Regions from separate parts of the Cellulosimicrobium sp. Marseille-Q8652 genome, predicted to be linked through region 1. Evidence: predicted binding sites of a transcription regulator. Region 1 holds the regulator's gene; the other holds the start of a gene.
The links. The regulator LexA, encoded in region 1, represses DNA repair genes until DNA is damaged. The targets are predictions, from matches to a motif close to TCGAACANNTGTTCGA.

Region 1 (4,416 bases):
CGTGAGTCCGCATGACGGCAGAACGGGCAGTGCATGGCGACTCTCCTCGGCTGGGGGTTCCGCGGCACTCGCAGGGCGAGAGCGGCGCGACGAACGTATGCCGCCGCCCCGCGACGGTGCAACACGCCGACGCCCGCGCGACGGTGCGGAACCGGGGACGCCGCCGTCCGGAGACGCAGAACGGGGGCGACCGGTCTCCGGTCGCCCCCGTCGGGACGCCCCCGTCCCCATCTCGCGCGCGACTCGCCTCGCACGCGCCGACGTGCTCAGGGGTGGCGGCTGACCGCCGACCCCGCCTCCCGCCCGGCCCCCCAGCCTGGCGAGTGAGGTGACACTAACTTAGGGCCGCCTAATCGTCAGCGCAAGCCCCGGAGAGCACCTGATCGCGCCGCACCGCGTGTCCTGGGTCACAGAACGTCCGGTGCCTCAGCCGTCGACCGGGAGCAGCAGCCGCTGCCCTGCCGCGAGCCCCGAGGACGACAGGCCGTTGAGGTCGACGATCCGCGCCACGACGTCGCGCACGTCCTCACCGGGATCCGCGAGGCGTGCGGCGTGGTCCCACAGCGTCTCTCCCGCGGCGACCACGTGGACGCGCACCTCCTCCGGCTCTCCCGCCGAGCCGGCGACCGCGCTCCCGACCCGTGCGCCCAGCACGACGAGCACCGCGAGGAGGAGCACCAGGACGACCCGGCCCCGGCGGGTCAGCCGGAGCGGCGCCTCGGGAGCGCCCCCCGTGCGGCGCACCGTCCCGGCCTGACGCCGCGCACCGCGGTCCGACCGGTCCAGCCGGCCGTCCCACCCTGTCGTCACACTCGTCATCACTGCCTCCGTCCCTCGCCGGCGCCGGAGCGCCTTCCCCGGTCGCTCCGGCCCGGCGAGGTCTGCGTCGTCGACCCGGGAGCCGGATCGAACACCTGTGCGTAGAACACCTGTACGAAGGTCTATCACGATCCACCCACGGAGTCGAGACATGCTCGAACAGATGTTTGATTCGTGGTGCGCTCTCCCCTAACCTGGGACCAGGTCGGTTCGCCGGACATGTCCACCGGACACGTCCGGCCCGGAGCGCCTCCCGCCAGGGACGACGCACCGGGCACGGGTCGACCGGCGCCCCGGCCACGCCGCGGGCGCCACCGACGGAGGGCGGCGTGCCGTACGGGGTGCAGGTTCCCTGCGACCGGGGCGTCGACCGCGAGGCGACGAGGGCGGAGACCACGATGGCGGGACGCGGCAGGGACACGGGTGCGGGGCTCGCCGAGGTGCGCGAGCTCCCCGACGGCACGGCGGGCAGCGACGGCCTGACACCACGGCAGCGCCTCGTCCTCGACACGATCCGTTCGTGCGTCGAGCAGCGCGGGTATCCCCCGAGCATGCGGGAGATCGGCGAGGCCGTCGGGCTCACGAGCCCCTCCTCGGTCAAGCACCAGCTCACCACGCTCGAGCGCAAGGGGTACCTGCGCCGGGACCCGAACCGTCCGCGCGCCATCGAGGTCGTGCAGCCGGACGACGGCCGCCGCGCCGCTCCCCTCGTCCGCGTCGCCGACGAGCAGGTGCACGACGAGGCGCACCCCCTGCCGTCCTACGTCCCGGTGGTCGGCCGGATCGCCGCGGGCGGCCCGATCCTCGCGGAGCAGGTCGTCGAGGACGTCTTCCCGCTGCCGCGCCAGCTCGTCGGGGACGGTGAGCTCTTCCTGCTCCGCGTGCAGGGCGACTCGATGGTCGACGCCGCGATCTGCGACGGCGACTGGGTCGTGGTGCGTCGGCAGAACGTCGCCGAGAACGGCGAGATCGTCGCGGCGATGATCGACGGCGAGGCGACCGTCAAGACGTTCAAGCGCAGCGGCGGGCACGTGTGGCTGATGCCCCACAACTCCGCGTACGACCCGATCCCCGGCGACGACGCGCAGGTGCTCGGGCGCGTCGTGTCGGTCCTGCGCAGCCTCTGACGGACCGGTCCGTCCGCGCCGCGGCCGCCGGCCCGGCCGCTCCCCCACGACGACGGGCCGGCGATCCCTCCCGCGGGATCGCCGGCCCGTCGTCGCGTGCTCCTAGAGGCCGAACCGCCGCGCGACCGCGCGCAGGGACTCCGCGGAGCCCTGGAGACCTGTCAGCTCCGCGTCGGACAGCGGGACGTCGACACGCTCGCTCGCGCCGCGGCGGTCGAGCAGCGTCGGCAACGACAGGCACACGTCGTGGATCCCGTAGTCGCCGTCCAGGAGCGTCGAGACGGGCAGGAGCCGGTGCTCGTCGCCCAGGACCGCCTCGATGATGCGCGTCGCGGCGAGGCCGACGGCGTAGTTGGTCGCGCCCTTGCCCTCGATGATCCGGTAGGCCGACTCGACCACCTCACGGGCGATCGCCTCGCGCGCGTCCTCGGAGAGCGGCGGGTGGCCGGCGATCCCCGGCCACTCGAGCAGCGGGACACCGCCGATCGTCGCCGAGCTCCAGAGCGGGATCTCGCTGTCGCCGTGCTCGCCGGCGATGTAGGCGTGGACGTTCTGGACCGCGACGCCGCAGTGCTGCGCGACGAGGAACCGCAGCCGCGACGAGTCGAGCACCGTCCCGCTGCCGAAGAGCCGCTCCGGCGGCAGGCCGGAGAACTTCAGGGCGGCGTACGTGACGATGTCGACGGGGTTGGTGACCATGACGTAGACGGCGTCCGGCGCGACCTCCACGAGCCCCGGCAGGATCGTGCGCATGAGACCGATCGTGCCCTCCGCGAGGTCGAGCCGGGTCTGCCCCTGCTTCTGCTTCGCACCGGCGGTCACGACCACGACGTCCGCGCCCGCGCACACCGCGACGTCGTCGGAGCCCTCGACCCTCGCCATGGGCATGAACTGGATGCCGTGCTGGAGGTCGAGGACCTCGGCGTCGACCTTGGCACGGTTGACGTCGAGCATCGCGACCGTGCGGGCCGCCCCGCGCATGAGCGCCGCGTACGCGAGGGTCGACCCGACCGCCCCCGCCCCGACGATCGCGAGCTTCGTCGTCCGGGCTCCCGCCGGCGGGACCGGTCCCCCTGCACGCTCCTCGGGGATGGGCATGGTGGTGCCTGCGTCGGTCATCGCGCCTCCGTCTCGTGGGTTGCGCTCAGCCTAGGGCGGCGAGGCGTCGCAGCGCAGCGGCAGCGACCTCGCGGTCGGTCGTCTGCCAGAACCCCGGCATCGAGCGCGTGAGGAACGTGCCGTAGCGCGCCGTGACGAGACGGGGGTCGAGCACGGCCACCACGCCGCGGTCGGTCGTCGAACGGACCAGGCGCCCCGCGCCCTGCGCGAGCAGGAGCGCGGCGTGCGTCGCGGACACCTGCATGAACCCGTTCCCGCCGGCGGCCTCGACCGCGCGGGCGCGCGCCGACCGCACCGGGTCGTCCGGCCGGGGGAACGGGATGCGGTCGATGAGCACGAGCTGGCACGACGGGCCGGGCACGTCCACGCCCTGCCACAGGGAGAGCGTCCCGAACAGGCAGGTCGCCGGGTCGTCGGCGAACTCGCGCACGAGCGTCGGGAGCTGGTCGTCCCCCTGGCACAGCACGGGGACGTCGAGCCGCTCGCGCATCGCCTCGGCCGCCGCGACCGCGGCGCGACGCGACGAGAACAGGCCGAGGGTGCGGCCGCCGGCCGCCTCGACGAGCGCCGCGATCTCGTCGAGCTGGTGCTCGGTCGCGGCCTCCCGCCCGGGTGTCGGCAGGTGCTTCGCGACGTAGAGGATCCCCTGGCGCGGGTAGTCGAACGGGCTGCCGACGTCGAGGCCACGCCAGGACGGCGCCTCCTCGCCGTCCGACGCGCCCCCGCCCAGCCCGAAGGTACGGGCGACGGCGTCGAAGGTCCCGCCGAGGGCGAGCGTCGCGGACGTGAAGACCCCGGTGCGCTCGGTGAGGAGGTGGGTACGGATGAGACCCGCGACCCCCAGGGGCGCCGCGTGCAGCCGGCTCGCGCCCTCGCCGAACCGGTCGGCCGACCAGCCGCCCTCGCCGGGCCGCGAGCACCAGAGGACGTCGTGCCCGGTCGGGTCCCCGGCCATCCGCTCGGCGACCTCGAACAGCTGGAGCATCGCCGACTGCGCCATCTTCAGGCCCGTGTCCGGGGTCGCGGGCTTCTGGACGCCCGTCTCGGGCTTGAGGCGCGAGAGCACCTCGCGCGCCGCGTCGCGCACGGCCGCGACGGCGTCGCGCGCGCCGTCGGGCAGCCCGTCGGGGAAGCGCTCCGCGGGCAGGGCGCCGACCACGGTGCCGAAGGCCGCGGAGGCGGCGTCGAGCGTGTCGGTCGTGGCGCCGCCGTGCCGGCGCGCGAGGCGCGCGGCGCCCTCGATGGCGGGGACGGAGAGGTCGACGGTCGCGGCCGCCGTCACGCGGTCGGCGAGCTCGTGCGCCTCGTCGACCACGAGGACGTCGTGCTCGGGCAGCACGCCCGGCGAGCC
Region 2 (4,416 bases), 500 kb from region 1:
GTCCGTCCGCGGAGCCGGCGCCCGCCGGGAAAGGCGTGGCGGTGGCCGCCCGACGCGCCTAGGGTCACGGCGCATGAGCGACCTCACGATCCTCGCCACGTCCGGCGGGTACGCGCCCGGTCTGCGGACCCGCCTCGCGCTCGGACCGATCGTCCGGCACGCCACCGACCTCTCCGGCGCCGAGGGCGCACCGCGCGTGTGCCACGTCGGCACGGCGGGCGGCGACCAGTCGTGGTTCCGCGCCGAGCTCGACGAGGCCGCGCGGGTCGCCGGGGTGCGGATGTCCCACCTCTCGTTGTTCAGCATGCCCAACGTCGACGACGTCGAGGCCTTCCTGCGCGAGCACGACGTCGTGTGGGTCGGGGGCGGCTCGGTCGTCAACCTCCTCGCGGTCTGGCGCGCGCACGGCCTGCCGGAGACCCTCCGGGCGGTGGGGGAGAGCGGTGTCGTGCTCGCCGGCATCAGCGCCGGGTCGCTGTGCTGGCACGTCGGAGGTCCGACGGACTCGTTCGGCCCGCGGCTGCGCCCCGTGACGGACGGGCTCGCGTTCGTGCCGTACGGCAACGGCGTCCACTACGACGCCGAGCCCGGTCGCCGCCCGCTCCTGCAGCGGCTCGTGGCGGAGGGGACGCTGCCCACCTCGTACGCGACGGACGACGGCGTCGGCCTGGTCTACCGGGGCGGCCACCTCGTCGAGGCCGTCACCGAGGTCCGGGGTGCGGGGGCGTGGGAGGTCCGGCGCGAGGAGGACGCCGACGGTGTGCCGACGGCGGTCGAGGCCCGCCTCGAGCCGCGGGCGCTGCGCGGCGCCCGCTGACGCCGGGGCACCGAGGTCACCAGCCGCGGGCGCGCCACGCGGGGAGGTGCGGGCGCTCCGCGCCGAGCGTGGTGTCCGCGCCGTGCCCGGGGTAGACCCACGTGTCGTCGCCGAACCGGTCGAACACCCGCTCCGTGACGTCGCCGAGCAGCCGCGCGAACCGGCCGGGGTCACGGTCGGTGTTCCCCACGCCACCGGGGAAGAGCGAGTCGCCGGTGAACAGGTGCGCACGGCCGGCCACCGCGTCGGGAGCGTGCGTGCGCGACGGCTCCCGGTAGGCGAGCGCGACCGACCCCGGGGTGTGCCCGCGCAGCGCGACCACCTCGAGGAGGGAACGCCCGACGCGGACCGTGTCCCCGTGGCGCAGCCTCCGGTCGACGGGGACGCCGGTCGCCGTCGTGACCGCGTCGGCGTCCGCGTCCCCGACGGCGACGACGGCACCGGTGGCGGCCACCACGTCGGCCAGCGCGCCGACGTGGTCGTGGTGGCGGTGGGTCGTGACGACCGTCGTCAACCGGCCTGCGGGCGCGTGGCCGGGCTCGACGACGGGCCCGACGACGGGCTCGACGACGGGCTCGACGACGCGCTCGGAGGGAGACCCGGCGAGGGGCCCGGCGAAGGGCTCGGCGAAGTGCTCGGCGAAGTGCTCGGCGAGAAGGTCGAGCAGCCGGCGCGGCTCGGCCGCGGCGTCGACGAGGACCCGCTCGCCGGTGCGCCGGCACACGAGGAGGTACGCGTCGTTCGCCAGAGGTCCGACCGCCACCTTCCGGATCTCCAGCTCGTCGAGCCGGCGCACGTCCGCCGGTCCGCCCACCACGACCTCGCCCGTGTACGTCATGACGCACAGTCTGCCGGTCGGGCCGACGCGTCCAGGTCGAGCGTCGGCGTCGGCATCGGCATCGGCATCGGCATCGGGGTCGGAACCGGCGTCGGCCCCGACGTGCGACGGCCGTGGGCCGCCGGCGTGGACCTCCGGGGACCGGGACGTGCGGATCCGGAGGAGACGCGTCGAACATCTGTGCGAGTGTCAGTGGTCGGTCGTACCATTCTTCGGTGAGCAATCGCCTCGTCATCTCCGGTGCCCGCGAGCACAACCTCCGCGACGTCGACCTCGACCTCCCGCGCGACCAGCTCATCGTCTTCACCGGCCTGTCGGGGTCCGGGAAGTCGTCGCTCGCGTTCGACACGATCTTCGCCGAGGGCCAGCGCCGGTACGTCGAGTCCCTGTCCGCGTACGCCCGGCAGTTCCTCGGGCAGATGGACAAGCCCGACGTCGACTTCATCGAAGGGCTGTCGCCCGCGGTGTCGATCGACCAGAAGTCGACCAACCGCAACCCGCGGTCGACGGTGGGCACCATCACCGAGGTCTACGACTACCTGCGCCTGCTCTTCTCGCGCGCGGGGACGCAGCACTGCCCGGTGTGCGGCGAGCGGGTGACCGCCCAGACGCCGCAGCAGATCGTCGACCGCCTGCTCGAGCTGCCCGAGGGCACCCGCTACCAGGTGCTCGCGCCGGTCGTGCGCGGTCGCAAGGGCGAGTACTCGGAGCTCTTCAAGGAGCTGCAGGCCAAGGGCTTCGCCCGTGCCCGCGTCGACGGCGAGGTGCGCACGCTCACCGACCCGCCGGCGCTCGAGAAGAAGCTCAAGCACGACATCGAGGTGGTCGTGGACCGGCTCGTCGCGCGCGAGGGCGTGCAGCGTCGGCTCACCGACTCGGTCGAGACGGCGCTCGGCCTCGCGGGCGGGCTCGTCGTCGTCGAGCTGGTCGACGCCGAGGCCGACGACCCCGCTCGCGAGCGCCGCTTCTCGGAGAAGCGCGCGTGCCCCAACGACCACGAGCTCGCGCTCGACGAGATCGAGCCGCGCACGTTCTCCTTCAACGCGCCGTACGGGGCCTGCCCCGAGTGCACGGGCATCGGCTTCCGGCTCGAGGTCGACCCGGACCTCGTGATCCCCGACGAGGAGAAGTCGCTGGCCGAGGGTGCCGTCGCGCCGTGGGCGCAGGTCTCGTCCGAGTACTTCGAGCGAGTCCTCACGGCGCTCGCCGACGACCTCGGCTTCTCGATGGACACGCCGTGGCGGGCGCTGCCCGAGCGTGCGAAGAAGGCCGTCCTGCACGGGCAGAACCACGAGGTGCACGTCCGGTACAAGAACCGGTGGGGCCGCGAGCGCCAGTACTCGACGGGCTTCGAGGGCGTCATCACGTTCCTCGAGCGTCGTCACTCCGAGACCGAGTCGGACTGGTCGAAGGAGAAGTACGAGGCGTACATGCGCGAGGTGCCGTGCCCCGTGTGCCGCGGCGCGCGGCTCAAGCCCGAGGTGCTCGCGGTCAAGGTCGGCGGGAAGTCGATCTGGGACGTGTGCCGGCTCCCGCTGCGCGAGGCCGCGCAGTTCCTCGGCTCGCTCGAGCTCGGGCAGCGCGAGCGCGCGATCGCCACGGAGGTCCTCAAGGAGATCGACGCCCGCCTCGGCTTCCTCCTCGACGTCGGCCTGGACTACCTCTCGCTCGAACGACCGGCGGCGACGCTGTCCGGAGGAGAGGCGCAGCGCATCCGGCTCGCGACGCAGATCGGCTCCGGCCTCGTCGGCGTCCTCTACGTGCTCGACGAACCGAGCATCGGCCTCCACCAGCGCGACAACCGCCGCCTCATCGAGACGCTCACGCGCCTGCGCGACCTCGGGAACACGCTCATCGTCGTGGAGCACGACGAGGACACCATCCGCACGGCGGACTGGATCGTCGACATCGGCCCGGGCGCGGGGGAGCACGGCGGTCGCGTCGTCCACTCGGGCGACTACGCCGGGCTGCTCGAGGCGCCGGAGTCGGTCACGGGTGCCTACCTCTCCGGGCGGCGGAGCATCCCGCTGCCCGCGGAGCGGCGTCCGACGGACCCGGAGCGGCAGATCACGGTGGTCGGAGCGCGCGAGCACAACCTCACGGGCATCGACGTGAGCTTCCCGCTCGGGACGTTCACGGCCGTGACGGGCGTGTCGGGGTCGGGCAAGTCCACGCTCGTCAACTCGATCCTCTACACGGTGCTCGCGAACGAGCTCAACGGCGCCCGTCAGGTCGCCGGGCGGCACACGCGGGTCACCGGCCTCGACCACCTCGACAAGGTCGTGCACGTCGACCAGGGCCCGATCGGGCGCACGCCGCGGTCCAACCCGGCGACGTACACGGGCGTGTGGGACCACGTGCGCAAGCTCTTCGCCGAGACCACCGAGGCCAAGGTGCGCGGCTACACGCCCGGCCGGTTCTCGTTCAACGTCAAGGGCGGGCGCTGCGAGGCGTGCTCGGGCGACGGCACCCTGAAGATCGAGATGAACTTCCTCCCGGACGTCTACGTGCCGTGCGAGGTGTGCCACGGCGCGCGGTACAACCGCGAGACGCTCGAGGTCCACTTCAAGGGCAAGACGGTCGCGGACGTGCTGGACATGCCGATCGAGGAGGCCGCGGAGTTCTTCGCCGCGGTCCCGGCGATCTCGCGGCACCTCAAGACGCTCGTCGAGGTCGGGCTCGGCTACGTCCGGCTCGGCCAGCCCGCCCCGACGCTGTCGGGCGGCGAGGCGCAGCGCGTGAAGCTCGCGAGCGAGCTGCA

Region 2: the regulator LexA is predicted to act here: its motif matches at 1,826-1,841, upstream of uvrA (excinuclease ABC subunit UvrA).

The regions. Positions count from the first base shown of each region.
Region 1 is NZ_CBCOPS010000002.1:1,677,138-1,681,553, forward strand. Features, by position in the region: gene nrdR (transcriptional regulator NrdR) at 1-35, opposite strand, end outside; gene ACWPWV_RS17515 (LysM peptidoglycan-binding domain-containing protein) at 427-819, opposite strand; gene lexA (transcriptional repressor LexA) at 1,218-1,946, shown strand; gene ACWPWV_RS17525 (L-lactate dehydrogenase) at 2,049-3,044, opposite strand; gene ACWPWV_RS17530 (ATP-dependent DNA helicase) at 3,091-4,416, opposite strand, start outside.
Region 2 is NZ_CBCOPS010000002.1:1,180,360-1,184,775, forward strand. Features, by position in the region: gene ACWPWV_RS15105 (Type 1 glutamine amidotransferase-like domain-containing protein) at 74-817, shown strand; gene ACWPWV_RS15110 (MBL fold metallo-hydrolase) at 834-1,655, opposite strand; gene uvrA (excinuclease ABC subunit UvrA) at 1,871-4,416, shown strand, end outside.